DNA from 2 places in the Rapidithrix thailandica genome. Region 1 is predicted to be linked to the other one. Evidence: riboswitches for the same ligand, from Rfam matches in the RefSeq annotation. Region 1 holds a riboswitch; the other holds the start of a gene.
The links. Region 1 has a riboswitch for S-adenosylmethionine ahead of metH (methionine synthase). Riboswitches for the same ligand answer to the same signal wherever they lie in the genome.
Positions count from the first base shown of each region.

Region 2: linked by a shared signal. The riboswitch ahead of AAG747_RS11475 (O-acetylhomoserine aminocarboxypropyltransferase/cysteine synthase family protein) and the one ahead of metH (methionine synthase) in region 1 are both predicted to bind S-adenosylmethionine.

Region 1 covers NZ_JBDKWZ010000004.1:309,777-325,871, reverse strand. The annotation lists gene AAG747_RS08960 (thioredoxin domain-containing protein) at 37-2,154, opposite strand; gene AAG747_RS08955 (hypothetical protein) at 2,214-2,816, opposite strand; gene AAG747_RS08950 (hypothetical protein) at 2,813-3,643, opposite strand; gene AAG747_RS08945 (MotA/TolQ/ExbB proton channel family protein) at 3,640-4,167, opposite strand; gene AAG747_RS08940 (LptF/LptG family permease) at 4,453-5,988, opposite strand; gene AAG747_RS08935 (TlpA family protein disulfide reductase) at 6,268-6,819, opposite strand; gene AAG747_RS08930 (flavin reductase family protein) at 7,185-7,646, shown strand; SAM riboswitch class I at 7,914-8,020, shown strand; gene metH (methionine synthase) at 8,278-12,072, shown strand; gene AAG747_RS08920 (hypothetical protein) at 12,148-12,525, shown strand; gene AAG747_RS08915 (T9SS type A sorting domain-containing protein) at 12,623-15,394, opposite strand; gene AAG747_RS08910 (AAA family ATPase) at 15,947-16,095, shown strand, end outside.
Region 2 covers NZ_JBDKWZ010000006.1:3,717-19,811, forward strand. The annotation lists gene mgtE (magnesium transporter) at 1-1,095, shown strand, start outside; gene AAG747_RS11460 (hypothetical protein) at 1,650-2,210, shown strand; gene AAG747_RS11465 (homoserine dehydrogenase) at 2,360-3,544, opposite strand; gene metX (homoserine O-acetyltransferase MetX) at 3,528-4,610, opposite strand; gene AAG747_RS11475 (O-acetylhomoserine aminocarboxypropyltransferase/cysteine synthase family protein) at 4,723-6,042, opposite strand; SAM riboswitch class I at 6,317-6,426, opposite strand; gene dacB (D-alanyl-D-alanine carboxypeptidase/D-alanyl-D-alanine endopeptidase) at 6,592-8,049, opposite strand; gene AAG747_RS11485 (hypothetical protein) at 8,317-8,940, opposite strand; gene rpoN (RNA polymerase factor sigma-54) at 8,971-10,437, opposite strand; gene sufB (Fe-S cluster assembly protein SufB) at 11,367-12,818, shown strand; gene AAG747_RS11500 (O-methyltransferase) at 12,914-13,669, opposite strand; gene ychF (redox-regulated ATPase YchF) at 13,937-15,034, shown strand; gene AAG747_RS11510 (glycosyltransferase) at 15,196-16,095, shown strand, end outside.

The DNA.
Region 1 (16,095 bases):
GTTTCCGCCTCCCTTTTACCAGTCTGTTTTCTTTTCTTAATACACGATTTGTTTCAAGGCTTTTTCCGTAGTTTTTACGGGCAGTTTACAGGCTTTGTCTTTACATACGTAAATAAACGTTTCCCCTTCCACTAATTTGCCACTGAGCAATTCCATCTTTCCTTCGTTGATACCACCCAATAAAAACACATTGGGTAAATAGTATTTTTCCATTTCTTGCCGGAACTGTTCAAAACCTTCTCCGACTATGGCTACTTCATACGGAGGGTAGGTATAATAGCCCAACAGGACCGCCCAATTAGAGAAAAACTCCCCTTGTCGCTTCACTTCCGTCAGCATATTGTTGAGCATGGCCGTAGCCTTATCTACATATTCATTTTTATAAAGATAGGTCCCCAGAAAAAACATACTTTTTGCGATAGAGGAATTAGAAGCCGGAATCACATTGTCCGAAACTTCCTTGGAACGCTTCATCAAGGGATCGTCCAGGGAGGAAGTGTAAAAATACATCTTTGTGTTTTCATCGTAAAAATGCTCTTCCACATAGCCCATAAGTCGTTCAGCTTTATGCAGCCACTCTTCTTCAAAGGTCACCTGATAAAAAGCAATAAATGCCTCAATGGTAAAGCTATAATCATCCAGAAAGGCGTTGATGGATGATTTTCCATTCTTGTAATTCCGGTCCATGCGTGACTGTTCCCGGATAAAATTCTTTTCAATAAAGGCTGCACTTTTCCGGGCTTTTTCCAAGAATTTTTTCTCTCCGAATACCCGGTAGGCATCCAAATAGCCTTTGAGCATTAAGGCATTCCAAGAGGCCAATACTTTGTCGTCCAAGCCGGGGCGGATACGTTTCTCTCTTTCGGCCAGTAGTTTTTGTTTGCAGGCTTCTATCAAACTTGCAAGCGCTTCCACAGAAAGCTGGTGTCTCTCCGCAATGGTTTCCACAGGCTCTGTAATATTCAGAATATTCTTCCCTTCTTCCCAATTGCCTTTTTCTTCTACTGCATAATACTCACAGAAAACAGCTGCATCTTTTGCCCCTAACAGCGAATCCAACTCATGCTTATTCCACACATAAAATTTACCCTCTTCGCCTTCCGAGTCCGCATCCAAAGAGGAATAAAAGCCTCCTTCTTCAGAGCTCAACTCCCGTTCGACAAATGCCAACGTTTCGTATACGACTTCCTTATACAATTCCTTCCCGGTCAATTGATAGGCATTGGTATACAAACTCACCAGTTGGGCATTGTCGTAGAGCATTTTCTCGAAATGTGGCACCAGCCAACGGTCATCCACCGAATAGCGGGCAAAGCCTCCACCCAACTGGTCGTAAATTCCGCCCTTGGCCATTTTATCCAATGTCAAGGTGACGGCTTCCAATGCTTCCCGGTTTCCACTTAAATGATGGTATTGCATTAAAAACTGATAGACATTAGGCATGGGAAATTTAGGCGCCCGCTGCGGACCTCCCTTTTTAAAATCTATATTTTTGAGAATGGACAAACCGGCCGAGTCCAAGTCTGTTTTGGCAAAACTTGCTTCTCCGGTACTGACCTCCACTAATTCCAAGCGTTGTACTCCCTCAGCAATTTTTTCAGCTTCGTTCACTACCTTTTCAGGCGTTTCTTTGTAAATTTTTGCCAATTGTTCCAAAAGGCTCATCCACTGTTCTTTGCGGAAATAGGTTCCGGCAAATACGGCTCTCCCATCCGGCAAGGCAATCACATTCAGGGGCCATCCGCCACTTCCGGTCAACAGATGAGCCACATCCATGTACACCGCATCGATGTCCGGACGTTCTTCCCGGTCTACTTTTACCGAAACAAAGTGCGCATTCATCACCTTGGCAACGGTAGTATCTTCAAAGGATTCTTTTTCCATGACATGGCACCAGTGACAAGCTGCATACCCGATACTGATAATCAACAACTTATCTTCTTTCTCTGCTTTCTCCAAAGCTTCTTTACCCCAGGGATACCAATCCACCGGGTTATGTGCGTGTTGTAGCAAATAGGGGCTACTCGAATGCACAAGTTGGTTTGTATAAGTAGGTTCTTCTTGCATAGTTTCTTTATTTTGTGCTTTACAACTGTTCAACAACATCAGGAGTACCACACAGTTTCCCAATAAACAAAGTAAACGCTTTATCATAATTCCGTCAGTTAAGTAAGATAACCTGAGCCGCCTGAAGTTTTTCTTCATCAGGGCTTTTATTGATAATTGAGTAATTTAAAATCTATCTGCTCGTCTTTCAATGATTGTTTTACATCTCTTTGCTCTGCATAAGTGACGTTGCCACTAAATTGTACAATCAAACTTTTGCCCTCGGGAAGTTCGGCCAGCGCTTCCTTCAAGCTTTCCAACTCTTTTCCATGGATCACATATAACAATGTTCCTTCTTGTTTTTTTACCCGCATCGAATACATACTACTTTCGGAAAGCGGAGTCCCTCCCACCGGGCTTAAACCGTTGCCCAAGGGGTTATCCTTCAAAACCTGCCGGAGAGAATCTCCAGAACGCACCTTCAAAGATGAAACCGTATCCGTAGTCGCTCCGGCACCTTCTGATTTGCGTTGAGGCAGGGTATCCATCAGGTCCTGATCTTTTGTGTTCTCTTCTGTCTCCTGTTGCCTTACCGAATCATCTTCCGAATAAACAGGGGCAATGGCGGGCCCGATGACAGACGGGTCATTCACTTCGGGTACTGGCTGCCCATTAGTCCCCGGTTGTTCTCCCGGATTTTTCCAAAGAAACAAAATCAAGATCACCACAACAAGTATGAAGATGAGTTTTAAAAGGCTTTTCAGTTTCATAATTGATTTTTGATTGGATAAAACCCTAAACTCGAATAGAATACCTTTCTGGCATTTCCTTCGGCAGTTTTGAGTTTTAGGTAAAAGTTATTGAGTACTTGATCGGTAAGACTTACGACTCCCGTCATCGCGGTGGCCGAATGCCCAAATGTAATCATCACCACATCCCCCAGTTTCTGATTGCCTTTTAGCAGGGTTTGATACTGCTCCCAAAGGAGTTTTTCCAAATTGTCCAGATACAGTTTTTTTGCCTGCGGTTCAAAATCATCCAACTCCGTATCATAGCTACTTAATGATACCCCTGTAACCTGGTCGTTCAGGATCACTTGATTCGAAGAGTCCAAATAAATATTGATAAAACTGGCATAGGCCTCCAACTCACTCAACAGATAAATTTTTCGAATCATATTTTCGGTTTGGTCCAATCCCAAAGCCCCTACTCGGTTGCGAAAGCGGTCAAAGTCGTCCTGTGACAATTGCCCTTGAAGTACCTCCTGTTGTAACACCGAATCCAAACGGCCAAAAAAACCGGACAAACGCCCGGATAAATCTATCAGGGTTTCGTCCAGCACTCTTCCCTGCTCTTCCAAACGCCATTGGTATTCCAGCACTTGTTCGTGAGAAGCATCCAAATGACTTTGGTATTGGAGCAATTGCTCTTCCAGGTTTCTCACTCTTTCAATCAAGGTGGCCTCCTGTTGTTTTGCCTCCAACAACGATGCTTGTTGCGCCTCGGTCGTTTGTCGGCTATTGATCATAAAGGCAAAAAGCAGGATTAAAAACACATCCACAAGCGGGGTGAGCTCCAAAAGGCTTTTCAGTTTCATTTGAGTTTTTCTTTTTCGATAAGATACTTGGTCACGTCCCCTGTCAAAATGCTGATCCGCTCCGAAACCAGGGTGTAATTACCAGAGATAAATCCCTCAAAAAACTTAAAGATCACGGCAAAAGCCACTCCCAATAAGGTAGAAACCAAGGCCAAAGAGAACGAAGAAGTCACTTGTGAGAAATCCAGAATACTGGGCACAATCCCCAGGATGGTCCCGCCAATACCCAATAGAGGAAAAATGCTGATGGTGGTGGAAAAGAGATAATACCATTTGGTCGCATCCTTGTACATTCGCTCCCACTTGGCAAAATCGAGACGGATCTTGTCATCAATATTATCCAACTGCCCGGTTTTTTCCCGGATAAACCGCTCCATCACCGACTCTCCTTCAAACAGCTCTTTTTTCAATGCCCAAACATTGAGGTAAGCAAACCGCAAGAACAAAGCATTGACTACCCCCACTATCAAAATCAGAAGGTTGATCCAGTTGGTAAATACGGTTTCTAAGAGTAGTTCAGTCATAGGAGTTTCCGTTTATCACTACGTACATTCCTTAGGCTTGCCCTGTCGACATCCCTCCTTAAAACGTTCGTCAGCAAGTCTAAGAAGCTACATTCAAGGTAGCGAAGTGTGGTTGTATATCGGTTGCATAAGCAAAACTGATAGTCAACAAATTACCTGATTTACAGAGTCGTTCTATTGCACTCTGAATGCATACCTTAAGGTACATTTTTAATGATAAAAAGAAAAGCCGGCCTTTTTGAAAAGACCGGCTTACCGATATGTTGTTTTCGAAAGAATGTCTTGTTAAGGCACCTGAACCAATTCTTCTTCCTCTTTCTTTTGCTCTTTTTTGGGCCTTTTTAACAATTTACGATTAATATTTTGAACCATGGTATTGTAAAAATCGGTATCGAATAATCGCGCATCGTTTTTCGCTTGCCGTAAGAAGAACAAACCAAAACAACTCAATACGGCATTGCCAACCCAACAACCGATAGCAGTATCAATGGCAAGTTCCCGGGCAAATTTTTCGCCCATAATCGTACAGATATAATAAATCACAAAGAAGATGATCGCTACCAATACCGGCACTCCCAAACCTCCTTTTTTGATAATCGCCCCCAACGGTGCACCGATCAGGAACATTACCAGAATGGCAACGGCCCGGTTAAAAATACGGTGAAAATCAATTTCTTTTTTGGCTTTTTCCCGCACCAGGCTATCCATTCGCTGCACTTCCGAACGAATGGTATTGTTCGCACTTTCCACCCGGGAAACGGCTTGGGTGATATGTTCGGAGCTTAGTTCATAAGGTTCCGCAAATCGCTTCGTCAGCAAGGCCGAGTCTTCCGAAGTCAATAAGGTTTCTTCTATAGTTGCCGCTTTCTTAGCCTCATCCTCGTCCAATTTTTGAGCCTTTTTCCGTCTGGGGTTTTCTTTGTCAAAATAATACTGACTCCGCACTCTCACAGCCAGTTTTTCATGCAATTTTTGGTTGGACGTTTTTAAAGAGTCGATATAATCTACCAACTCACCGGCGGTCTTCATCATTCCATGCCCTAAAAACAGTTCCTCCTTCGTTTTCCCCATACTAAAGGCATCCATATTATACATAAACACCACCGTATCGAACTCATCCCGCATATACTCTTCCGTAAAAGTGGAGGTTTTTTCCTTATTACTTAATTCGGCATACGAGCGGCCTTGGTATAAATTGATCTTTAGAAACTCTTCGTTGTTTACCAGTTCCATTCTCCCGGCTTCCGCAGTAATCAAGGTTTTATTACCGGAACCTTTCGAATGATCGTAAATCATCACATCCCTTAAATCACTACCATCACCGGTTTTCTCTTTCACATAAATGCTCCGGCCGGGAATTTCGTTGTAAAACACCCCTTCTTCAATATTCAAAGCCGGTTTTTTCTGTTTTACATCGTACAACAGACTGTACCCTTTGAGGTTCACTACCGGTAAAATCTGGTCATTGAAATACAGGGCTAAACAGGTAATCAGAAAGGTTAAAATAGCAGCCGGTCGCAATACTCTCAACAAGGAAATACCGGAGCCTTTGATTGCAGAAAGCTCGGAGTGCTCTCCCAAGCTTCCAAAGGTCATCAAAGATGCCAACAAGATGGCCAAGGGCAAGGCCATAGGCGCCAAAATCAATGCAAAATAAAAAAAGAACTCCCCAAATACGTCAAACCCTAAATCTTTGCCAAGAAAATCTTTGAACCTGCTGATGGTCATCTGCATCAACAAGATAAATTCAATAATTGCAAAAGTTAAGACCAAGGGCCCTATATAAGCTCTCAGTATAAGTTTATCTATCTTTTTTATCATTAGTACCTAGTTCGGTCGTTTACCACAAAAATAAAAAAACCTCGCCCAAAGTAATTTTAAAAATATAAAACATCTTTTGAAAGAAGAGTTTCGGCATCTCCTTTTCTTTTCTTACAAAACTAAGACACTAGAAAATCCATAGAAGACACTCAAATTACAGGAACCGCAAAGAAAAAAGAAAACGCGAGGAAGAAATAATCTCTCTCGCGTTTTCTTTTGACCTTAAGAATCAGCCTCTATCAAAGAAGCTGACAATATCGTTTTGCATTTTTTTCGTGTTTACTGATATTTTTCCACCGCATCAATGATGTCCGAAAGTTTGGCAGAAGAATACGCCCCTGCAGTATGATATACTACTTTTCCGGATTTATCCAAAATGAAAAAATAGGGTAAATCTTTTTGCCCTAATTTCAGGGCCTTCTTATATTCTTTGATAGCCCCTTTGTACACCAAAGTATGGTTGTGAAGTTTCTTATCAATATTTTGTTTCATTTTTTTTACGATGGTACCACTGGCCGCTTTGGCAACTCCCCGGAGCATGGGGATGAAATAGATATGGGTATCATAACTGCTGCTAGGCATAAATGCCACTTCCGGGGGATCTACAAAGGTAGTGTAGATAGGTTCGAACCACTTTTTGAGTAAATCGTCTGATTTTTTGGAATACGCCATACCAATCAAAGTGACTTTCCCTTTTGTATTGGCAGGTACGGACATCGTTTTGTCGGTTAAGGTTTCTCCGGAAATAGAGGGAAACATTTTTCCTTTTTGGGCAAATGAAGTGCTCACAGCTACAAACAGGAACAGTGCAATTAGTTTTATTTTCATCATACTCAAAAAAAATTTTGGTTACCTAAGTTAAGAATTATTTGGGTTGTGTATGAATTGGTTCAAAAGGGTGGCTTGGCCAATAGAGCCCTCACAAAAGAAAAGTGAAATTCAAATTTGACGCCAAGTTCCCCAAAATTCCGCTTGCCGCACAAGGATGTGATTTCTTTTTTTCTACTTAGCAGACTAGCATCCAAGTATTTGCCGGAGTCTCTACATTCGTTCTTTTATTGCCGCCGGCTTTTTTGAATATACGGTAATTTCCTATCGCTTTGATAATAATTGTGTATTTTCGCAACAATTTAAATCCATAAAATCCTCAATTTGAAACAATGCAAGTAGTAGATTCAGAATCATTCAGAGAGGGCATGAGTAAGCTTACTGGAGCGGTGACCATTGTCGCTACAGAAGGTGAAGCAGGTAAAGGTGGGTTTACCGCTACGGCTGTTTGCTCGGTAAGTGATAATCCTGCCACTTTGTTGGTGTGTATCAATCGCAACAACGATTTAGAGCAAGTGATCGAAAAAAACCAATCTTTCACAGTCAACTTACTTTCGACTGAACAAAAAGCCTTGGCAAACCGCTTCGCCGGTTTGGAAAATATCCCTTCTGCCGAACGCCTGGAAGTGGGTTTTTGGTCCAAAGGAAAGACCGGCAGCCCTCTTTTAATGGATTGTCTGGCAAGTTTTGAATGCAAATTGACCAATGCTGTTCCTACCGGTACCCATACCGTTTTGTTTGGTGAAGTCATTAATTTGTTACTCAACCATTCGCAAAGCCAACCTTTACTTTACTACAACCGCTCTTACAATACCATAAAATTTCCATAAGGAGGCCCTTGTTTTCACGATCACTTTACAACACTGACAGAAAACAATTTCACCCGAGTCCCATCCAATACCTTAAACACTGAATACCATCCATTTATAAACAAGTGTGTTTCAATAGGGTTTATGGTAAAGGTATTTCTTTTGAGCGTCATTTTCTGGACTTACCAATTAACCATCAGCTTGTAGCGCTACAAACACCCCCTGTATATTTCACAGTATCTGTTGAAAAGTTTTGCTTCTCATTCCGAATCACATTACCTTTGCAATTGCTTATCAAGAAAGATGGAGGGACTGGGCCCTATGAAATCTTAGCAACCAGCGTTAAACGCATGGTGCTAATTCCCAGCCTGGAGGTGTCCAGGAAAAGATGAGGTCAGAAGGCTTTTTTCTTCTAGTTATCCCTTCCCTTTTTTGTATAAGCCCAATTGTATTTGATTCAGAAGTAGTACCCAAGGTATTGGCAGTACTTTTAAGGATGTGTTGGGTGTATGTATACCATTCATCGTCCACACTCGAAAACCGAATTAAAAGCTACCCGCCTTTACCAATCACTTAAAATGCTATGCTCGTACCACTGCTGTAATCACTTATGCTTTACTGCTGACTATAATATTGATAGGATAAATTAATTATGAAGAAGCCTGAAGTTCAAAGCTTACTGAAAGAACGGATATTGGTGTTGGACGGGGCTATGGGTACCCTGATCCAGGAACACAAATTAACCGAGGAGGATTTTAGAGGTGCCCGTTTCCAAGACCACCCCTGTGACCTGAAAGGGAACAATGACTTATTGTCGATCACGCAGCCGGAAATCATTAAAACAATACATCGTAAATACTTCGCGGCGGGTGCTGACATTGTAGAGACCAACACCTTCAGTGGGACGCGCATTGCCATGGAAGACTACCAAATGCAAGACTTGGTATTTGAGCTCAACTATCAATCAGCAAAAATAGCCAAGGAGGTGGCAGATGAGTTCAACTCTCAAAGCCTGGACAAACCCCGATACGTAGCCGGTTCCATCGGGCCTACCAACCGTACGGCTTCTATATCACCGGATGTAAATGATCCTGGCTATCGGGCGATTACTTTCGACCAATTGGTGGAAGCTTATTATGAACAAACCAAAGCCTTGGTAGAAGGAGGTTCGGATATCCTGTTAGTGGAAACGGTATTTGATACCTTAAACTGTAAAGCGGCCCTTTTTGCCATTGATAAATATTTTGAAGATGTAGAAAAAGGAGCTCAACAAGGCAACGATGAATTTCCAATGTTGGGAATACCCGGGCATAAAGTACCCGTAATGGTATCCGGTACCATCACCGATGCCAGTGGACGTACACTATCCGGACAGTTGCCTGAAGCCTTTTGGATTTCCATTTCTCATGCCAACTTATTCAGTGTAGGGCTTAACTGCGCCTTGGGAGCCGATATGTTGAAACCTTATGCGCAAAGATTATCCAAAGTCGCTACCACAGCTATCAGTGTACACCCCAATGCAGGATTACCCAATGAGTTTGGGGAATATGACGAGTCCGCAGAACATATGGGGAAAGTACTCCGCACTTTTGCAGAAGACAAACTGGTGAATATTGTCGGAGGCTGTTGCGGAACCACCCCCGAGCATATCCGGGAAATTACCCGCATTATGGCGGAATACCCACCGCGCGAAATTCCCGAATCCGATGGCAATATGCACTTAAGTGGTTTGGAACCCGTTACCCTGCGGCCCGATGCCAATTTTATGAATGTCGGGGAACGGACCAACGTAACCGGGTCTAAAAAATTCCTGCGTCTGATCAAAGAAGAAAAATTTGACGAAGCTCTTTCCGTAGCTCAAGACCAAGTGGAAGGCGGTGCTCAGATCATCGACATCAATATGGACGAAGGAATGATTGAAGGAGAAGAAGCCATGGTGAGATTCTTAAACCTGATTGCTTCGGAACCGGAAATTTCCAAAGTACCGATCATGATTGACTCTTCCAAATGGCCGATCATTGAAGCCGGTTTGAAAGTAGTACAGGGGAAGCCTGTTGTCAACTCAATCAGTTTGAAAAGTGGAGAAGAAGAATTTATCCATCAAGCCAGACTCATCCGCAAGTATGGAGCATCGGTGATTGTGATGGCCTTTGACGAACAAGGACAGGCTGACACCTACGAACGAAGAATTGAAATTTGTAAGCGCTCTTATGATATACTGGTCAATGAAGTGAATTTTCCTCCGGAAGATATCATATTTGACCCCAATATTTTCCCGGTAGCCACCGGAATGGAAGAACACCGGCAAAATGCATTGGACTTTTTCAAAGCGACCCGGTGGATCAAAGAAAACCTCCCCAAAGCCCATATCAGTGGAGGTGTTAGTAATGTCTCTTTCTCCTTCAGAGGAAATAACACCGTACGGGAGGCCATGCACTCGGCATTTCTCTACCATGCTATTAAAGAAGGTATGGACATGGGTATTGTCAACCCATCGATGTTAGAGGTGTACGATGATATCAGTCCGGAGCTTTTGGAAAAAGTGGAAGATGTATTACTTGACCGGAAAGAGGATGCCACAGAGGTGCTCCTGGAATATGCCGAAACCATTAAAAGTAAAGGTAAGGTAAAAGTAAAAGACGAAAGCTGGCGCAAAGAACCCGTAGAGAAGCGCTTGTCGCATGCCTTGGTCAAAGGAATTATTGATTATATCGATGAAGATACCGAAGAGGCCCGCCTGCTTTACAAAAGTCCCTTAAAGGTTATTGAAGGACCTTTGATGGATGGGATGAATATTGTGGGAGATTTGTTCGGAGAAGGAAAAATGTTCTTACCACAAGTGGTAAAAAGTGCCCGGGTCATGAAAAAAGCAGTGGCCTATTTGTTGCCGTTTATGGAAGACAGCTCCCTGGGGGCTGACGAACAAAAACAACGGACTAAAATCTTGTTGGCTACGGTGAAAGGCGATGTTCACGATATCGGAAAAAACATTGTCGGGGTAGTATTAGCCTGTAACAACTTCGAAATCATCGATTTGGGTGTAATGGTACCCACGGAAAAAATCCTGGAAACAGCCAAACAGGAAAACGTGTCGGCTATCGGTTTGAGTGGATTAATCACCCCTTCTCTGGACGAAATGGTGGATGTAGCCCGGGAGATGGAAAAGCAGGATTTTAAATTGCCCTTACTCATCGGAGGAGCTACGACCTCCCGGATTCACACCGCCGTAAAAATAGATCCGGAGTACAGTGGACCGGTCGTACACGTTTTGGATGCTTCGAAAAGCGTTCCGGTCGCCACGGCTTTTACCAGTGAGAATACGGATACGCAGGTAGGCTACAAAACCAAATTCAAAGATGAATACGCCCAGCTACGGGAAGAGCATCAAAAACGCAGAAGTACCAAACAATATATTTCCCTGACAGACGCGAGAAACAATAAATTCACAACTGATTGGGAAGCATTTACACCTGTAAAACCGACCTTTTTAGGCATCAAAGTATTTGAAGATTTCCCACTGGAAGAGCTAGTGGAATATATTGACTGGACGCCTTTCTTCCAATCCTGGGAGTTGGCAGGGCGTTTCCCGAGAATCCTGACCGACTCGGTGGTCGGCGAAGAGGCGACTCGTCTGTACAAAGATGCCCGGCAATTACTGGATCAAATCGTCAAAGAGAAACTCTTTACAGCCAAAGCCGTGATCGGGTTTTTCCCGGCCAATGCCGTCAATGATGACGATATCGAAATTTATGACTTTGATGAAGTGGAACTGGTTACCGAAAATGCTCCGGAATCTGCCAGACTGGCTGGGTTTAAAGAAAACCGCACACAGGTACAAACCTTACTGCATAATTTGCGGCAGCAAAATAAAAAGTCGGAGAAAACCTATAACTTCAGTTTGACGGACTTTATCGCTCCTAAGGAAAGTGGTAAGGAGGATTATATCGGAGGCTTTGCCGTATCGGCAGGCTTCGGTTGTAAAGAATTAGCCGATCAATATGAAAAAGATTTTGACGATTACAACAGCATCATGGTAAAAGCCCTGGCCGACCGCCTGGCAGAAGCTCTTGCCGAACGGATGCACGAGAAAGTCCGGAAAGAATACTGGGCCTATACCCCCGAAGAAACACTGGACAACGAAGAACTGATCCGTGAAAAATACAAAGGCATTCGTCCGGCTCCGGGATATCCGGCTTGTCCGGACCATCTGGAAAAGAAAACCCTTTTCGAACTCTTGGATGTAGAAGAGCAAGTAGGTATCAAGCTCACCGACAGTTTGGCCATGTTCCCGGCTGCTTCTGTTTCCGGTTGGTATTACGCCCATCCTCAATCCAGGTATTTTGGAATTGGAAAAATACAAAAAGACCAGGTGATAGATTATGCCCAACGTAAAAACATGGACCAGAAAGATGTAGAAAAATGGCTCAGTAGTATCCTGGGGTATTGATAATTTTAGTAACTTAAATAGCAGGCTGAATAACGGCCTGCTATTTTACTTTTTTACCAGAACATTCCCCTGCTCATGGATCTTCGAGACGACCTGTTTCAATCTTTCGGAGAATTATTATATGTCATTTTCAATCAAGACAATGGCATTTCCGATCATCAATTTCAAGGCATTCGCCAAACCTTACAGCAAGTTTCCTGGGGTGAAGAGGTCTATTGGTCTTTTCAATATGAAGCCCAACATCATCCGGAACCGGAAAAGCTCTTTTACCAAGTATTGGATGCTTTTTCGCAATTTGGCCCACAAGAAACCTATGCTCCTTTTTTCACTTTGATTTTGCATCTGATTCATCAATCGGAATCTTCCGATTTGAAGGAACAACGCCTGAAAAAATTTGAACGCTTCCGGTTTTTAATCATGGAACGTTTTCAAAACGATCAGAACATCAAATAGACAAGCCTCAAAACGGCAAAAAGGTGATGCATTCCAATAGCCCCTCCGGGGTTGCGGAAGGCCCCAAGCGTTTGGTAAACGGATTTCCGAGCAAAAATTAGTCTCTTAGAAATTGCTTGACGGATGTGCCGTTTTTATTCAGTATTCTGATAAGATAAACGCCTTTAGGCAGCGTAGGTCTTAGCACTTTATAAAAGCTGTTTTCAACTTCGGTTTGCCAATAAGCCCTTCCATTCAGATCTAAAATTTCCAGTTTGCTTTTTCCCTTAGCCCATGGAAATTCCAAGGTAAACCCCTCATCACTCACAGGGTTGGGATATAGCTTAGTTTCCAAGGACAATGCTTCGTCCTTGATTCCGGAAACCGTTTCATCAAAATAATAAAAATACGCAGCCCCTCCATTGGGCGAAGATTCATCGTCACCAAAAGCCCCTACGAGCATCCACTTCCCATGAATGGCCAAAGCCTGGCCAAACTCATCATCCGCCTCTTCGTCCCTTGCTCTTTCAATGGCTGTTTCCGTCATATCTACCCAACCGCTTTCCGGTTGGATATAATAATATACTTTGCCGGGATAGGCATTGGTATATTGCCGGTTTTGCATTCCTACAACCACCGTATCTTTGTAAAGGTCCACCACGCTTCCCATGTGGTCCCAGCTTTGCCCATCCGAAGCGGTTAATTTGGCGGTTTCTACTCCTGAAACCCAACCCTCCGCAGGTTTTACAAAAAGGTAAGCGGCCCCTTTTTTATTTTCGTTTCCTGAAGCACCGGCCACTATACACCCTTCCGAAATAGCAATACTTCCTCCCAAACCATCCTCTTCACCTCCGTCAGAGCTGGTAAGCCTGGCTGTTTCCGTCATCGTACCCCATCCTTCTACAGGTTTTTCAAAGACATATACCGCCCCTTGAAATGTACTGCCGGTTTCTTCATGATGGGTAGTTTCCTGTTTGCTCCCCACTACAATGGTGTTTTGAGAAATAGATACCGAATAGCCAAACATGGCTCCTTCTTGCCTAACGGCACTTGTCAACCTTGCCACCTCTATAGCATTATTCCAAGTTCCGGCACTCTTTTCAAAAACATACGCGGCACCCATATAAGCATGGTCTGCCCCATATGCCCCCACCACCAAGGTTTCTCGCTCTATGGCAAGGCTGGAGCCAAAATAGTCATATGCTTGTCCATCCGAAGCCGTCAACACGGCTGTCTCGGTCATATTTTTCCAACCCGATGCCGGCTTTTCAAAGAGGTATACTGCTCCTTGATGAACCTTCCCTTCTATGGTAGCACGGTGGGCTCCAATCGCTACCATTCCGGAGCTGACCGCTACAGATACACCGAATTCACTTTCAGTATATAAATCAGAGGCGCTTAGTTTTGCTACTTCATTCCAATATCCTTCTTGCAGCTCAAATAAATAAGCCACTCCCTGATCCCGGCCAAACTCATCGCTAGATGTTGCGATAACCACTGCCAAGGTGGCATCCATGGCAACCACGGCCCCAAACAAATCGTTGAAACTCGATATCTCGGACCAAGTGGGAATGGAAAGTTCTTCTATTTGTGCGGTACCTGTCCAACCTTCTGCAGGCTTTCGAATGAAAAATACCCCTCCCCAATCACTCATCATTTCCGTATCCCTATAAGGAGCTCCTGCCAAAAGATATTGATCCGAAAGAGCCATTTGGTAGCCCAACATATCTTCACTGTTGCCAGAAGGGTTTACGATTTTTTTGGTTTCAAAAGTCCCCCAGCCCTGTCCGGTTTTTTCAAACAGATACAAGGCTCCTTGGGAAATATGACCGTCTATACTTTCGCCCGGGGCTCCTGCAGCAATACTGTTTTCCGTACAAGCCAATGAATAGCCTAAATGTTCTCCCCCATTGGCATCAGAGGCTGTCAAAAGGGCGGATTCATTCGTATGAGTCCAACCGGAAAGCGGCTTTTCAAACACGTACATTGCCCCTTTGCTATTATTTGCTCTGAATGCAGAGGCTACTATTGCGTCACCGGAAAAAGCAAGGGCATTGCCTAAGTTCATTCCTTCTTCCCGGGTTAGGGCAGTTAACTTAGCCGTTTCCACAGCAGAAGCCCCAAGGTTTGCTTCATTTTCAAAAAGATAGACGGCTCCTTTGGAGGCATCGTCATAAGGACTACCTACTGCAATATTTCTATCTTTGATGGCTATCGAATACCCAAAATGATCACCTTCCGAGCCGTCCGAAGCCTTCAGCCTTGCGGTTTCTGTCATGTCTTGCCAACCCATGTCAGGTTTTTCATAGACATAGACTTTTCCTTGGTTTGGTTTTCCGTCCACATCGGCTTTTGTCGCCCCTACTACAACCACTTCGCCTTCAATAGCTACGGATGTACCCAGTTGGTCACCGGCTTGCCCGTCAGAAGCGGTAAGGATAGCCGTTTCCGTCATGTCCGCCCATCCGGATGCCGGTTTTACATACATATAAGCCGCCCCTTGATCCGGTTTTTCATTTACATTATCCCTTGGCAAGCCCACTACCACCACATCTCCCGAGATGGCGATATGCAGGCCTAAATTCCGGTTGTAAGGCAAAGAAGGAAACAATTTAGCTTTAAAATGCCACTGTCCGGCTTCGTATTCATAAACATACACCAAGCCATTATTCAATGCTCCTTCCACCTCATCGTTATAAGGTGCTCCCACTACAGCCGTATTTCCATCCATGGCTACGGAATAGCCAATCCGGGGAGATTCATTACTCTTGGAATAGGTACCGGAAAAGACTTTTTGCTTTTGAAGCCAGGTCTGAGCCTGAGCGGTGAAATACGACAGGTGTAACATTAAAATACAACCCCACAGTAGTTTGCATGTTTTCAGATTCATAAGATTCATTGATTTAAACATCTGTGTTAAGGATCACAGATGCATCGACATATTGCCTGGCCAAAACACCAAGCTCAATTTGAGCACTTACTTAATATTCAGATAATCAGGAAGGAAGCAAAGCTAATGTGGAAGGATAAAGATTACAACGCCAACGCTTGTGCTTTGTTAAACATATTCACCAAACCTTTTCATTGGAATTCTCACCCACAATTTACTTGTAAATAATTGGCAGTCAAAAAAATGTACTCATTATAAAATCCAATAAAAACTAACTTAAGTACCATCAACTACTTAATAAGCATAAAAATCGCATGCCATTAGGCTTTCGTTAATAATTGTCAATATCAACATGGAAAAGAGTATTGAGAAAAGAATGCACACATAGCCTCCGGAAACAGGGTAGCAATACGGTAGTTATCCTCTCTTCAGACTGTTGCATTGCTAAAGCGAGCTCTTTACCAATGAATTAATTCTATCCATGTTGGCGCATTCCCAAAAATTATTCTTTATTTGTAACCTTTGCTTTTCAAACCTAATACAGACTGTTTAATGGAACCAAATAGCAATCTTTTTGAAAACCGGATTGACTTAAACGAAATCAAATCAACTATACAACAAATCAGGGAAGAGGCAAGAAAAATCTTGGTAGGACAAGAACAAATGCTGGATCTGTTGATCACTGCCATCCTTTCGGACGG
Region 2 (16,095 bases), on a different contig from region 1:
GCCGGACTCATGGACTATACGGATTCCGATGATGCCGCCGATATCTTAAACGATCAGCCGGTAAAAGTAAGGGAAGAAGTAATTGCTTTAATGCAAAACAGTGAAAAGGCAGAGTACATTATCGACTTATTGCACTATGAGGAGGACTGTGCCGGAGGGTTGATGGCCAAAGAACTGATCAAGGCCAATATCAATTGGAATATTAAGCAGTGTATTGAAGAAATCAGGCGGCAAACCAAAAATGTAGAAAAGGTCTATACGGTATATGTGGTAAATGATAAAGATACTCTGTTGGGTAGGGTTTCTTTGAAAAAGATTGTATTATCAACAGATGATACGAAGATCAAAGATATCTACGTCAGTAATATTCAGACGGTACAAACATACTATAGTGAAGAAGAGGTGGCGGAGATCATGCGAAAATACGACTTGGAAGTGGTGCCGGTAGTCAATGTACAAGGCAAACTGCTGGGTAGGATTACGATTGACGATGTTGTGGATGTCATCACCGAGCAGGCCGAGTTAGAGCGGCAAATCATGTCCGGACTTTCGGAAACGGCAGAAGTGGATGACAGCATCTGGACCTTGTCCAGGGCCAGGCTCCCTTGGTTGATTATTGGAATGATGGGAGGTTTATTAGGAGCTCAATATATGGGATTCTTTGAAAACGAGCTGAAAATCGTGCCTGCCATTGCTTTTTTCGTTCCGTTGATACAAGCTACGGGGGGAAATGTAGGAATTCAATCCTCTACCATTGTGGTACAAACGCTGGTAGGCAATCCCTTTGACGGAAAATCACTGGGTTCCAGGCTGTTCAAAGTGCTGTTGGTAGCTATTTTCAATGGGATTGTTATTTCTTCACTGGTATTTGGTTTTGTCATGATTTTCAATGAAATGAACATGGCCTTTGTTGTTGCGGTGGCATTATTCAATGTGGTATTGATTGCATCGCTTACCGGAACCATCACGCCTCTCATCCTTGACAGGTTAGGGGTAAATCCGGCATTGGCCTCCGGCCCATTTATCACCACCGCCAATGACCTAATAGGTTTGGCTGTGTACTTCACAGTAGCCAAATTGTTATTTTCGATCTAAGATATTTCAAAATGCAAAAACAAAAATTTGATTGGCGTGTTATACTACTAAATTGGCTTTTGCTCCCAGCCTTTCTAGTACTATTAGCCGTATTCCTTTACCATATTGCACAAAACCAAGAACCGGATAAAAGGACTATTTCTTATCCGTTATTAATAATAGGAGGCATCCTACTTATCATGCGGTTTATCACCCAAAAAAACCGCTGATCACAGAATACAAGTCAATTTATTTCAAAAAAATAAAAAAAATGGAAACAAGAAGATTACAGTATTGTTGTATAGACATTAAAACAGTGATTTCTTACTGTCTTTGAGAGAGATAACATTTAATACATCAATCACCCCAAACGGTAAAATGATGTAAAGTGAATACCATGAAATTCTTATTTAAGGTAAAAACCCATAACTAAAACAGTAGATATGTTTATACAACAGTTTGATTATAAGCGATTAATTTTCTATTTTGCCCAAAAATTAAGGAGGTTATTCTCACCGAATAGGACATTTACCATCTTACAATTAAAATACATTCACTAACATTATTTATTGGCTATGCACGAAATTTGGCAAGAAATTGACTTTAATGATCAATTTTTCTCTAACTACGATTTTAAAGGAAAAACACCCGTACACAGTTATGCAATATCCAATTGGGGTCATATCAAACGCGATGGCGAATTAATTGCCCCCAGGGTATGTAAAATCAGAAAAACAGAATATAAATACCTGATTGTTTACTGTGGCTATGACAAAGAAAAAAGACGGGGCATCGAAGTCAGAATTCCTTTACAACGCGTAGTGGCGCATTATTTTGTAAAAAACACGCAACCTGAGACCCTCAATTATGTGACCTTTGTGGATGAAGACCCCCTAAACTGTATTGCTTGGAACCTGAAATGGATTGACCAAAGCGAAGCTGGAAGAAAGGGAAATATGTCTCCTAAGCGGCAAGGCCCCAACAAATACGGCAAGCATGTAAAGCTTAATAAAGCCAAGGCCGATATTATCCGGAAACTGGTGAGTCGCGGTACACGCCAGAAGGTTATTGCCAAACGGTTTGGGATATCAGAAATGCAAGTTACCAGAATTATGCGAGGGGAAAACTGGAAGTAACAGCAATAACACAGTATAAAATTATTATACCCTTAAGCTTATTTCCTATATGATTGATCTGTACTGAATGATAAAAAGGGGCTGCATAATAATACTAGCCCCTTTTTATCTATGTGCATTTTGATCATCCAAGCCCGTTGAATGATCGATTAATTCGCTAATTCGATCAGCATCGTACCTTCTTGGGTATAATAGTCTGACTTCTTGAGGTCACTGAGCTTCACAGTCGCTATCACGTAATTGTACTCTTCACTTTCGTACTTTTCATTAATCCGAACAAAGCGATCGCGGACAAACTGATCTTTGTTCAAATAGCGGAAGTAGACCTCCAATTCAATGTCTTGATGAATGTTCAAGCCGTTTTTACGATAGCTCTTTCGATACTCGTACTTATAAGCATACCGGGTGGCGGAAATATCCGAAAGCACGGCTGAGCCTGTGGGGTGCCCTCCGGCTCCTTTTCCACGAAAAAACTGACGATCAGAAAAGGCCGCTTGTACTATCACTCCATTATACTCATTATCCACATTGTACAGGTAATTATTTTCCCGTACAAACTGAGGCATTACATATAATGCCAAGTGGTCGTCATCTACTTTGTAAACCTTGGCAATCTGTTTGATCCTTAAGCCCTTCTCTTTCGCATATTGGATATCATAACCTGCCAGTTGTTGTATGCCATAGTTAAAGACCTCTTCCGGCTTTACATACACTCCATAGCTATGAGCTGTAAGAATCACCAGTTTATACTTTGCATCAAACCCACCGACATCTAAGGTAGGATCGGTTTCGGCAAAGCCTTTCTCTTTGGCTTCTTGCAGAGCCGTTTGATAATCTACATTTTCGTCAAATACCTTGGTGAGGATGTAATTGGACGACCCATTAAAAATCCCTTGCAAAGAGTAAAGCAATTCGTTGTCATAATACTCCTCCAAGGTGCGAATGATCGGAATACTCCCACAAGCAGAAGCTTCATATAAGAAGGAGGCACCGGTTTCTTTTTGTAGATTCACAAATTCTTCCAAATGCTCCGCAATCATTTTCTTATTTGCACTCACCACTCCTTTTCCGTTTTTCAGGGCAGTAGACACGATTTCATATGCATCATCGGCATTGTCGATCAACTCGACAATCAGGTTGATATCTTTGTTAGAAAGTATTTCCTCTTTCTCATAAGTAAAGTACTCTGCGGGCAAAGAACGCTTTTTGTCCCGGTGTTTTACTGCAATTTTATGAATGTCAGCCGTAATTCCTTTACTATTGTTAAGCACATCATGTAAACCTTGACCTACACATCCGAATCCGAATAAGCCAATTTTAATATCCCTCGTCATGAATTAATTTTTTTCTGTTTTTCTGTTTAAAAAATGCTTGAATCCCCTTTGTTAGTTTTTCAGTTTCTATTAAAAAACCATCATGCCCATACATGGAATTGATTTCTTCATAGGTTACGTTATCCGTATGCCGGGCAATAAACCGTTGTTCGATAATGGGAAAGAGCACATCCGTCACAATCCCGATCACCATGGTGTAGGCTTTGACTTTTTTCAAGGCCTCTTCCACGCTGCCTCTGCCCCTCCCTAAATTATGCGAATCCATCGCCTTGGAAAGCGTCCAATACGAATAAGCATTGAAACGGTTTAGCAGTTTTTTTCCTTGGTACACTTGATAAGAGGAAGCCCTGAAATCATCCGATTTCTCTATGTCTTCTTCGTATTGTGTTTTTTGGTAAGTTTCATAGTTACGATACGACAACATTGCAATGGCACGTGCCGCTACCAGGCCATCTGCACCTGCATCTTCTTTACTTTCTTTCCAAGAAGGGTCAGCGGCAATAGCCAAACGTTGCGTTTCATTAAAGGCAACGCCCCAAGGAGAATGCCGGGCATTTGTACCGATTACGATCAAATTTTCCATCAGCTCCGGTTGCTGTACGGCCCATTCCAACGCTTGTTGTCCTCCCAGTGATCCGCCAATCAATGTATTGATGCGTACAAGCTGTAAATGTTGCCGGAGCAGATCCAATGAACGCACAATATCCCGGATGGTAATATCCGGAAAATCATGATAGTACGGAGTTCCCGTTTCCGGATTCATGGAAAGTGGCCCGGTAGAACCATAACAAGACCCGAGCACATTGGCACAGATGACAAAGTGTTCTTCAGCATTGAAAAGGCAACCTTCTCCGAAAAGTCCGGTCCACCAATCCTCCACTTCGGCATTGCCTGTAAGTGCATGGCACACCCATACGCTATTGGACTGGTCAGCATTCAACGTCCCGGCGGTATAATAAGCCAAAGTAAAGCCCTTCAGCGTTCCGCCTTTCTCCAGTTCAAACTCCTGATCGTAATGAAAATACCTCGTTTGCATGCAGCGTATTTTTTTAACAGTTAGTGTTATGATATTTCTAGTAATTCTCAAGTGATCATTCTTCTGCTTTTCAAGCAGCTTTTCACACTATTCCATTCCTCTGAAAAACCGGGCGAACCTCAACCTCCCAGCTTTTTACAACTTATGCTTCTACGGAAGTGGCTACTTCTTTAAAAGCAGCTTCGAAATCCGCTTTGATATCTTCAATATGTTCTATTCCCACAGACACCCTCAATAGACTAGGGGTGACTCCAGCCTTTTTCTGTTCTTCCTCAGACAATTGTTGGTGGGTTGTTGAAGCAGGGTGAATGATCAATGTTTTTGCATCTCCCACATTCGCCAAATGACTCACAAGCTTTAAGCTATTCACAAATTTTTTGGCATTTTCATACCCTCCGCCAATTTCAAAGGAAAGAACGGCCCCAAATCCGTTTGTTAAATATTTCTTGGCCAATTCGTGGTGTGGGTTATCTTCCAGACCCAGGTAATTTACATTTGTTACCGCCTCATGTTGTTGCAACCATTGGGCGAATTCCAAAGCATTGTCTACATGTTTTTGCATTCTGAGGGACAAGGTTTCCAAGCCTTGTAACAGCAAGAAAGAGTTAAACGGGCTTATCGCCGGGCCAAAATCGCGAAGTCCCTCTACTCTTGCCCGGATAGCAAATGCAATGTTTCCAAACGGCCCGTCAGCACCGAATACCTCCCAGAAGTTCAAGCCATGGTACCCCTCGGCCGGCTCGGAAAACTGAGGAAACTTTCCATTCCCCCAATTGAAGTTTCCGGCATCCACAATGATTCCACCAATGGATGTACCATGCCCTCCGATCCATTTGGTAGCAGAAGCAACTACTACATTGGCCCCGTAATCAATAGGCCTGCACAGGTACCCGGCACCGGCAAATGTATTGTCAACAATCAAAGGAATATCATACTTTTGAGCGAGTGCTGCCAAGGCTTCAAAATCCGGAATGTTAAACCTCGGATTTCCGATAGTTTCTACATACAAGCCTTTGGTTTTTTCATCTATTTGTCGCTCAAACGAACCCACATCGTCTCCATCCGCAAAGCGAACATCAATGCCCAAACGCTTAAAACTTACTTTAAACTGGTTGTATGTTCCTCCATACAGGTAAGAGGTTGATACTATATTATCTCCAACAGAAGCCAGGTTCTGAATTGCCAAAAATTGTGCTGCCTGACCGGAAGCCGTAGCAACAGCCGCTACCCCTCCTTCCAATGCAGCAAGCCGCTTCTCGAACACATCGGTGGTGGGGTTCATAATTCGGGTATAAATATTACCAAACTCTTTGAGAGCAAACAAGTTTGCACCGTGGTCGGCATCTTTGAACTGATACGAAGTAGTTTGGTAAAGTGGTACGGCTCTGGAAAGTGTGGTTGGATCTATTTCTTGTCCGGCGTGTACTTGTAAAGTTTCAAATCTAAGTTTATTTTCTGACATGGTATTAAGATGTTTAAGTAGTAGATGGAAGAAAAAGGATATACGGATGCGCCCTCGTGGCAATCACAATGCTGTGATATACACATCCACCCGCCTTGGCGAATCAACCTATATATTTTGAGAAATGGAGATTGGCTACAGGCTTGTGAGGGTTAACAACAGCTACAACAAGCCATCATCATACACATACTGACAGACATCTGTCCGGTAGCTTTGTGAGATGGAATAAAGTGTGGGTAATCTGAATTTAATTGGGTCTTTTTCATAATTAATTAATTTATATACCCTAAATAAAATTTAGGCTAGGAATTAGCACCATCGCCTTTGGTAGACAGGTTGCTAGAGGGTCATTGAGCCTAGTCTCTCGCCTCTTCTTTATAAATCAATCATGCGTACATGGAATGACTTAATCTTGGGACACAAAGTAAGGATGATTTTTTTTAATTACCAAATACTTTGACTTTGTTTCTTTCTTTCGAAGAAACACAAACACACAAACTACTCATTATCAATATAATAAAAGCAATATTCTTCGATAGAATATTTCTATTATAAGTGGACCAAGGTATTCATTAATTCAACAAAAAACGGATTTAACGATGAATACGCACCATGATAATTATTCACCATCACAGCAAACGCCAACTGTTTCCCATTTACAGTTTCTGCATATCCGGTATATGCCCGTACCCTTTTGATATAACCGCTTTTTGTACGCACTTTGCCTTGAGCCACGGAGCCTTTTCCCATTGAGCGAACCGTACCACTTTGTCCCCAAACCGGTAAAGAATTAACAAATGCGGTAGAAGATGCACTTTTTGCCATAACCGTTCCCATTTGCCGGGCAGTTAAACCATTGGCTCTGGACAAGCCGCTTCCATCCTCCATCGTAAATCCCAACACATCAATACCTTTTCCTGCCCAATAAGCTTTTATTACTTCTGTTCCTGCTTCCGTACTCCCTTCTCCACCCTTCGCTTTCCCAAGCATTTTAAGAATGGCTTCGGCATATAAGTTGTTACTTTTATGATTGGTTGTTTTTACAATTTCCTTTAACGTTTCAGAGTGGTGGGTATAGATAAGTGTTTTATTGACTTCTTGGGAAGAAAGCGCCTGAGCTGCGCCTGTAACTGCTATTCCACGTTGGAGTAATGCTTTTTTTAAGGCTTGCGCAAAAAATAAAGCAGGATCCGGAATAGAACCCTTGATGGAAAACTTTTGTACACCTGCCGGAACAGACCCTCTTAAATGCCGGATATAGGAAAACGGAGCGCCATAAATATACCCGTTGTCACCAGATCCTATTTTGCCGGTTTTCATTTCATTGACAAAAGACAATCCTGGAATTTCCGGCCGGGTACCCAGTACTTTCGCAATACTTCCCACCGTTTTTCCGGGCTGAAAGTCCACATAATATAAATTTTGATGAATGCTTAACCCCGATGCTCCGGCACCGTAATAATTCCCCATGTCTTCCCATTGCCAGGTGTTGGGAGTCAGCTGTGTATTGTAAATGGAAGCGTCCGCAACAATATTTCCCGTAATGCTTGTAATCCCGCTTTCCTTCACTTTACTGGCTAATAGATCAAGTTCATACTCATAATTTTTAGCCCCAAAGGTCGGATCCCCTCCCCCTGTAATATACAGATCGCCCTGAAGGGTTCCTCCTTCTACCTTTCCGCTACGTTCAATTTTCGTCTTAAAGGTAAAGTTATCCCCCAATACGGCCAAAGCCGTAGCAGTCGTAATGGCTTTCATGGTAGAGCCGGTCGCCAGGCTTAAATCCCCTTGATAATTGACTAATTCTTTCCCACTCTCCACTTCTGTTACATATACCCCGATGGTGGCGGGATTCATCGCTCTGATATTCTGCTTGTGTTTTTCAATCACACTGACAACGGTTTGCCCTGAATACAGTATTTTTTCCTCATTTTCATATTCACCGGAAGACAATTGAGAAGAACACCATACGAGCAATAAAGCGGGAAGGGTAAAGATCAATTTCATAAATCAAAAAAATTACAAATACCAATAAAACCTCAGTTCTAAACACTCAATGCAATCAGGTTCTGTTCAACATTGGCCTGGCTTACTAAGAAAACAAGTGATAGTTGATTAAGAACTGGTTCGGGATACCAAGTTACCAATAAAGAGTGGCTATTTCATAAAAATCAATGGCGGAAATTTTATGACACAGAATTTCCTTTCTTCCATTCCGCAGTTTTCTTCCTTTTGGCATGAAAATATTTATGTAACGGAATAGGGCTCTTCCTCCTAAGCGGCCAGCATAAAAAATACCGTAAAAAAGCAAGCCGGTACTCCTACGGCCACACCACTGTAGATTTGCTTTGGAGTATGTGCATCCAATGCCAGTCTTGCTGCCATCACCAAACCCATAGCCATTAAAACTGTGATGGCGGGATATACCAATGAATATTGAGAATACACATAATCAATCCCCATAATCACGCCCAACACACTTCCGATTGCACTGCTATGCAAGCTAATCTTATAAAACAAGGAAATAACTGTTACCAAAAACAAAGTAACGGTTAAGCCCAACATGATGGATGAGATCAATTCACCTGCATGAAGTTTGTTAATCAAGACATAGGTAAGCATGGCCTGATAGACAAAAGAGATAAGTAAGGGGATAGGCCGCTCCTTTCTGGACTTCATAAAAATGCTCTCGATAAACCCGGAGCGGTAAAGTAAATACACACTTAAAAACGGAAACCCTAAAGTAAAAATACCGATATAAAGCAGAAGTAGGGCCTGGGCCTTTTGATCAAACATAAAGTCAGTTCTACAATAATGCAATACCAACCATATACAAAGAACCGGCATCATCGCCGGGTTCAATACAAGCGAAATAATATCTGCTAACTTTTTATTCAAAATTCAAGTAAGGTATTTGGAACGGTTCCACTACAGTTCTTTGCGCAAGCGGGCAACGGGAATATTCATTTGTTCCCGGTATTTTGCCACGGTTCTTCGCGCAATATTATACCCCTGTAGTTTTAAAAGTTTTTCTAATTTATCATCAGACAAGGGTTTGCGCTTATCCTCTTGTTCGATAATGTTTTTCAATTTGTATTTCACTTCTTTACTACTTACATCCTCTCCGCTTTCTGTGGAAATACTTTCCGAAAAGAAGAATTTTAAAGGATATAAACCGAAATCGGTTTGAACAGCTTTACTATTAGCCACCCTGGATACCGTGGAAATATCCATGCTGATCTCCTGGGCAATATCCTTCAAAATCATCGGCTTTAACTTGCTTTCATCACCGGTTAGGAAAAAGTCAAACTGGTACCGGACTATTGCGTTCATGGTTTTCAACAAGGTTTCCTGCCTTTGCTTAATGGCATCGATAAACCATTTGGCCGCATCCAGTTTCTGTTTCACAAACGTTACCGTCTTCCGCAGCTTCTTATCCTTCTTTTTACTTTTGTCGTATGCATCCAGCATTTCCGCATAAGAACGGCTAATTTTCAGGTCGGGAGCATTTTTCGAATTCAACGAAACCTCCAATTTCCCGTTCACTTCCTTCACAATGAAGTCAGGAGTCAGGTATTGCGTTTTGGAATAGACCCCACCATATCCTCCGGGTTTAGGATTAAGACGGATGATTTGCTGAATGGCGTCTTTTAACTGCGATTCCGTCAGCCCCAGTTTCTTTTGGATTTTTGTATAATGCTTTTTCTTGAATTCTTCAAAACAAAGCATCAATACTTTCAGCGCATTTTTTACTTTGGGTTCCTCTTGATTTTTGCGTCTGATTTGTAAAACCAAACACTCCTGAAGGTCACGGGCGGCAATACCGGGAGGGTCAAAATGTTGAATTTTTATCAATAGCGATTCTACTTCCTCCGCAGTCGTTTCAATGCCTTGTGCAAATGCCAAGTCATTTACTACGGCTTCCATTTCCCTACGGATATATCCATCCCCATCGATGCTTCCGATCAACTGCTTTCCGATGATCGTTTGCCGTTCATCCAGGCGAAGGTATCCCAATTGATCCATCAGGTTATCAACCAATGTCTCTACCGTGGCTATGGGCATTTCTTTCTCCTCATCGTCTACAGGCAAGCCATCACCGTACATTTTATAGCCACTTACATCATCTTTATTGATATAATCTTCCAGATTGATTTCCTCCATTGAGTCAATATTCTCTTCTCCGTATTCCTCATTTCCTAAGGAATCCTCCTCCTCGTACGTACCGGGTTCTTCATACTCGTCTTTCCCCTCTTCCAATGCAGGATTACTCTCAAGCTCTTCCTCAATACGAGAGGCCAACTCAATAGTAGGCACTTGCAACAACTTGATAAATTGAATCTGTTGTGGCGAGAGTTTCTGTGATAAAGTCTGTGTTAGATTGAGTTTTTGCATACTTCTATTTGGTTAAAAACCCAACAATTTTAAAAAGTTGAACTGGTTTAATTGCGGTTCTTTATTTCTACTAAAACGAAATAAAATCCATTTTGATTAAAAATATCGTACCAACTAATATTATCTATCTAATAATCAATTATTTAAAATTTGTTTTTTTCTTAATCACTACTTTTTTTCTACATCTCATTCAAAAAATAATCACTATAATATGCTTTCTATATATACAAAAATAATGTATCTCAAGGTGTAGGCCGAAGAGGTTGTGGATCTTCTTTTATGAGTGGCTGTTCAAACAGCAATTTCGGAAGGTTGAAAAGGCAAAAGAATTATTTACAAATTTAACTATTGCATAATCCACTCTTCTACTTGCCCACTTTGCACTGTTCCATTAAAAAAGTTGGTAAAATAAATAAATTTTTCTGTTTTTCTACTTGTGCCCCTTAAGAATCTTACTTTTTAGAGCATATCTAAAATACATTGTGCCCCCCGTGGGAGATGTCCCTTTTCCCTTGGGTAGTAAAAATTCTCGGTTTAGGGTTCTCAGAAGATCATTTTTGTGGCCCGACACTCGGTGGTCCCACACTCGGCGGTCCGGTATACCGGAGAGCAATCGTACTATTTGACAGGATGCCGGCCGCCGGGGTACCAGCCATTCAACAAGCTGCGTTGAGGTTTCTGAAATGGGAATTTTTGACCCAAAGGGTGAAATTTAAACATGCTCTTCTTGTTAAACTTCAGGCCTTCTCATGTAAAATTAATAGAAAAATAGTTCGGAATACATATAGAGTGCTTAGTTTTGCTATAAAGCCAGGTACCAAAAGGCGAGAACTTCACCTCTCTGAAAATTTACCTGGAAATAACATTGAAAAGCAAGAATTTGTTATAGCTTTGTAATTTAGTATTATTCTAAATAAAAATTATCTACAATGAGCGCAGATAAGGATTCTCAAATCTTAGAGGAATTTACATCCAAGGAATATGAGCATGGGTGGACTGTAGACCTTGAGGCGGATACAATTCCCAAAGGGCTTAATGAGGACATTATCAGAATAATTTCACATAAAAAGAATGAGCCGGAGTGGCTTACAGAGTGGCGGTTAAAGGCTTTCAAGCGATGGAAAGAAATGGAAACCCCACGCTGGGCAAATGTAAAATTTGATGAAATCAACTATCAGGATATCATATACTACTCTGCTCCCAAACAAAAAGTCAGTCCCTCTTCGCTGGATGAAGTAGATCCGGAGTTGTTGAAGACTTTTGAAAAACTGGGGATTTCTCTCACCGAACAAAAGCGATTGACAGGAGTAGCGGTAGATGCCGTAATTGACAGTGTTTCCGTCAAAACCACATTTAAAGAAAAGTTGGCAGAGCAAGGTATTATCTTTTGCTCTTTCAGTGAAGCGGTTCAGGATCACCCTGACTTGGTAAAAAAATACCTGGGTTCAGTGGTGCCTGCCAACGACAACTACTTTTCAGCCCTTAACTCTGCTGTGTTTAGTGATGGTTCGTTCTGCTATATCCCTAAGGGAGTGCGTTGCCCCATGGAGCTATCTACTTACTTCCGCATTAATGCCGCGAATACAGGACAATTCGAGCGAACGCTCATCATTGCCGATGAAGCTTCTTATGTCAGTTACCTGGAAGGTTGTACAGCTCCAATGCGTGACGAAAACCAACTGCATGCTGCCGTAGTGGAGATTTACGCAGCAAAAGATGCAGAGGTGAAATATTCGACCGTGCAAAACTGGTACCCTGGGGATGAAAACGGCAAAGGAGGAATTTATAACTTCGTAACCAAAAGAGGGATTTGTGCCGGAGACAATTCAAAAATTTCTTGGACACAAGTGGAAACCGGTTCTGCCATTACTTGGAAATACCCTAGTTGTATATTAAAAGGAGATAACTCTATCGGAGAGTTTTATTCGGTAGCTGTCACCAACGGTATGCAACAAGCAGATACCGGAACCAAAATGATTCATATTGGTAAAAACACCAAAAGCAGGATTGTTTCTAAGGGGGTTTCTGCCGGAAGAAGCCAAAATAGCTATCGCGGCTTGGTAAAAATCCAAAAACGGGCCGAAAATGCCAGAAACTTCTCCCAATGTGACTCCCTGCTAATGGGCGACCAATGCGGAGCTCATACCTTCCCTTACTTGGAAGTAGAAAACAATACCGGACAAGTAGAACACGAAGCCACTACTTCTAAGATCGGTGAAGACCAAATCTTCTATTGCAACCAACGTGGAATTGATACGGAGCAAGCCGTGGCCTTAATTGTCAACGGTTACTGTAAGGAAGTGTTAAACCAACTTCCGATGGAGTTTGCTGTAGAAGCCCAAAAACTACTGGCCTTAAGCTTAGAGGGCAGTGTCGGATAATTTGTATATCAGTTTTTAACAATACCAATATTTAAGGCGGCCCTGTTTGGGGCCGCCTAATTTTTTTATCTCACCGCTTCAGTTTCAGAGCATGTTTAAAATTTGAGCGTAAAATGCTGTTTGGGTTGCTTTTTCCGGAAAAAGACCAATCCCACCTGAAACAAATCAACCGTTAAAGTGACATCCGGGTGATTTTGAATCTCTTGCCAAGCCTCTTCCATTTCATCGGACCAATGGATATCGTCAAAAATAAATACACTTGCCTCATGGGCTTTGGATAAGCATGTACGGAAGTAATTTAATGTAGGCTCCTTACGATGATTGGCATCAAAAAACACAAAGTCAAGCTTAGGCACTTCTTTTACCTTAGGAGCCAGTGTATCATCCAAATTGCCCGTAACGATTTTGATAGGTTTATTTTTAAACTGCCGGAAATTACCCTGTGCCACTTTTGCAATTTCATTGCAGCCTTCAAAGGTTATTACTTCTGCCTTATGAGAAGCCAAATTCATATACAAAGTATTGACCCCCAGGCATGTACCTAACTCCAAAATAGATTTAGGATTAAAGTAGTCGACCAGACGAAAAAGCAACTCTGACACTTTGGTAGAACTGACAGAATACTTGGCTATTTCGGCAACTTTCCGTTGGTTACTGTTCATTTTCTTGGAGCCCGCCCCAAAATCGGTAACGTCTATTTGTTCGCGACTTTTCAAAAGTTTTTTGCGAATACGCCCAATCCGCTCAAAGTGATAGTACTGCTTTTTACAAGCAATTGCCTGAGTATAAAGGGCAAAGACAAACGGCGAATGCACGCCATGAGCATCTTGCGCCTGCAGTTTATACTTCAAATACCTAGCTGTAAATTTAATTTTATCGAACACTTATTTATGTAAATTTATCATTTCGTTATACTAACATCGCATCAACGGCTGCACGGTATCCACCCCTTGGCAAAAGCTGACAGACATGACTATCTCAGGCAAAAGAACGCATTTCAAAGGAATACAATTTTTCCCTAAGGATATCTTTCATGCTTCAAAAGTAAGTAGAAAGCTCTATCTTTGCAGCGTTTCACTTTATTTTGAATAAAATTTTCAACAAATAAATCACGACAAATGGGACTGAGATGTGGAATTGTCGGTCTACCCAATGTGGGAAAATCGACTCTTTTCAATGCCTTATCCAATGCTAAAGCAGAGGCTGCCAATTACCCTTTTTGTACCATTGAACCGAATGTAGGGGTAGTTACCGTTCCGGACGAGCGCTTACAAGTATTGGAGTCACTGGTAAATCCGGAAAAAGTACTTCCTACCGTCATTGAATTTGTGGACATTGCCGGTTTAGTAAAAGGAGCCAGTAAAGGTGAAGGACTGGGAAATAAATTTTTAGGAAATATCCGGGAAGTGGACGCCATTATCCATGTAGTACGCTGCTTTAAAGATGACAACGTAGTACATGTGGATGGAAAAGTAAATCCGGTATCCGATAAAGAAATCATCGACACGGAGCTTCAAATCAAAGATTTGGAATCCATTGATAAAAAAATCCAGCGATTTCTAAAAGTTGCGAAAAGTGGTGACAAAGAGGCCCGCAAAGCATTGGAAATGCTGGAAAAATTTAAAACCCATTTAGAAAATGGAAACAATGCCAGAAGTCTGGAAGCATCCAAAGAAGAATGGGAAGTCGTAAAAGATTTGTGTTTGCTTACCGCCAAACCCGTCATCTACTTGGCCAATGTGGAGGAAGGCTCTATTCTCAACGGGAATGAACACTCGGAGGCCTTGAAGGAAGGGGTAAAACATGAAGACGCTGAAGTATTATTAATCTGTGCAGCCATCGAATCGCAAATTGCGACCCTGGAAGACGAAGAGGAAAAAGCGATGTTCCTTCAGGAATACGGCTTGGATGAATCCGGCTTGAACAAGTTGATTAAAGCATCTTACCGCTTATTAAACCTGATCACATATTTTACTGCGGGGGTAAAAGAAGTAAGAGCATGGACCATTCGCAATGGCTGGAAAGCCCCTCAAGCGGCCGGGGTAATCCACACAGACTTTGAGCGGGGTTTCATCCGTGCCGAAGTCATTGGCTATGAAGACTATAAAGAATATAAGTCCGAAGCGGCCGTCAAAGATGCTGGAAAAATGTCCATCGAAGGAAAAGAGTATGTTGTGAACGATGGGGATATTATGCATTTCAGGTTTAATGTATAATACAACAGAACTGTTTTCAAGGGGTTGCTTCCGGTATCAGGGAGCCTCTTTAAAAAAGAATAGTTTTACCATTTTTAAATAATCAGTGCAGTCCTTGATTGGTAACATGTTTGTATCAGTCAAGGACTGACATTTCTAAAAAAGTACACAATACTCTACTCTTGTCGATAGCGCTTCTCTCCATATTGCTTTTAGCCAGTGCTTTTCAAATTTTGCTATATGCCATCATATTTGGAAAGCTCCTTAAAAAGCAGACTCCCCCCTCCTCTTCTACCTTTCCTCCGGTTTCAGTCATTGTGGCCGCTCATAACGAAGCCCCCAATTTACAAAAACTTGTTCCACTTTTACTGAGTCAAGAATATCCTCAGTTTGAGATCATAATTGCTAACGATCGCTCTACTGACAACAGTGAAGCGATTTTGGAAGATTTTGCGAAACAACATCCATCCTTTCGTTTTATCACAATCAAACAAACCCCTCCGGAGTACACATCGAAAAAATTCGCTTTGACACAAGCAATTCAACAAGCCCGTTATGATACCCTTTTGTTTACTGATGCAGACTGTTGGCCTACCTCGCCTCATTGGATAAAAACCATGTGTCAACCTTATACAGGTACTACTCATGCAGTGTTGGGGTTCAGTCCATATGTTAAAACAGACGGTTTGCTCAATCAACTTATCCGGTATGAAACCTTTATCACGGGTATTCAATACCTGTCTTTTGCTTTATGGGGAAAGCCTTATATGGGAGTAGGTAGAAATATTTCATATCAAAAATCTTTGTTCAGGCAACAAAAAGGCTTTGGAAAGTATTCTTCAATATTAGGGGGGGATGATGATCTGTTTATCAACGGGCTACAAGCGGGTACCAAGGTTGCTATTGCACTCTCCCCTAACAGCCAAATGCTTACGGAACCCAAGCATACCTGGCGGGAATGGTATATACAAAAAAAACGCCATCTATCGGTGGGAAAACACTACCAGAAGGGTAGCCAAGCGCTCTTAGGACTTATTCTCCTTTCGCATTTTTTACATTATTTTTTGGTTATCATACTGACA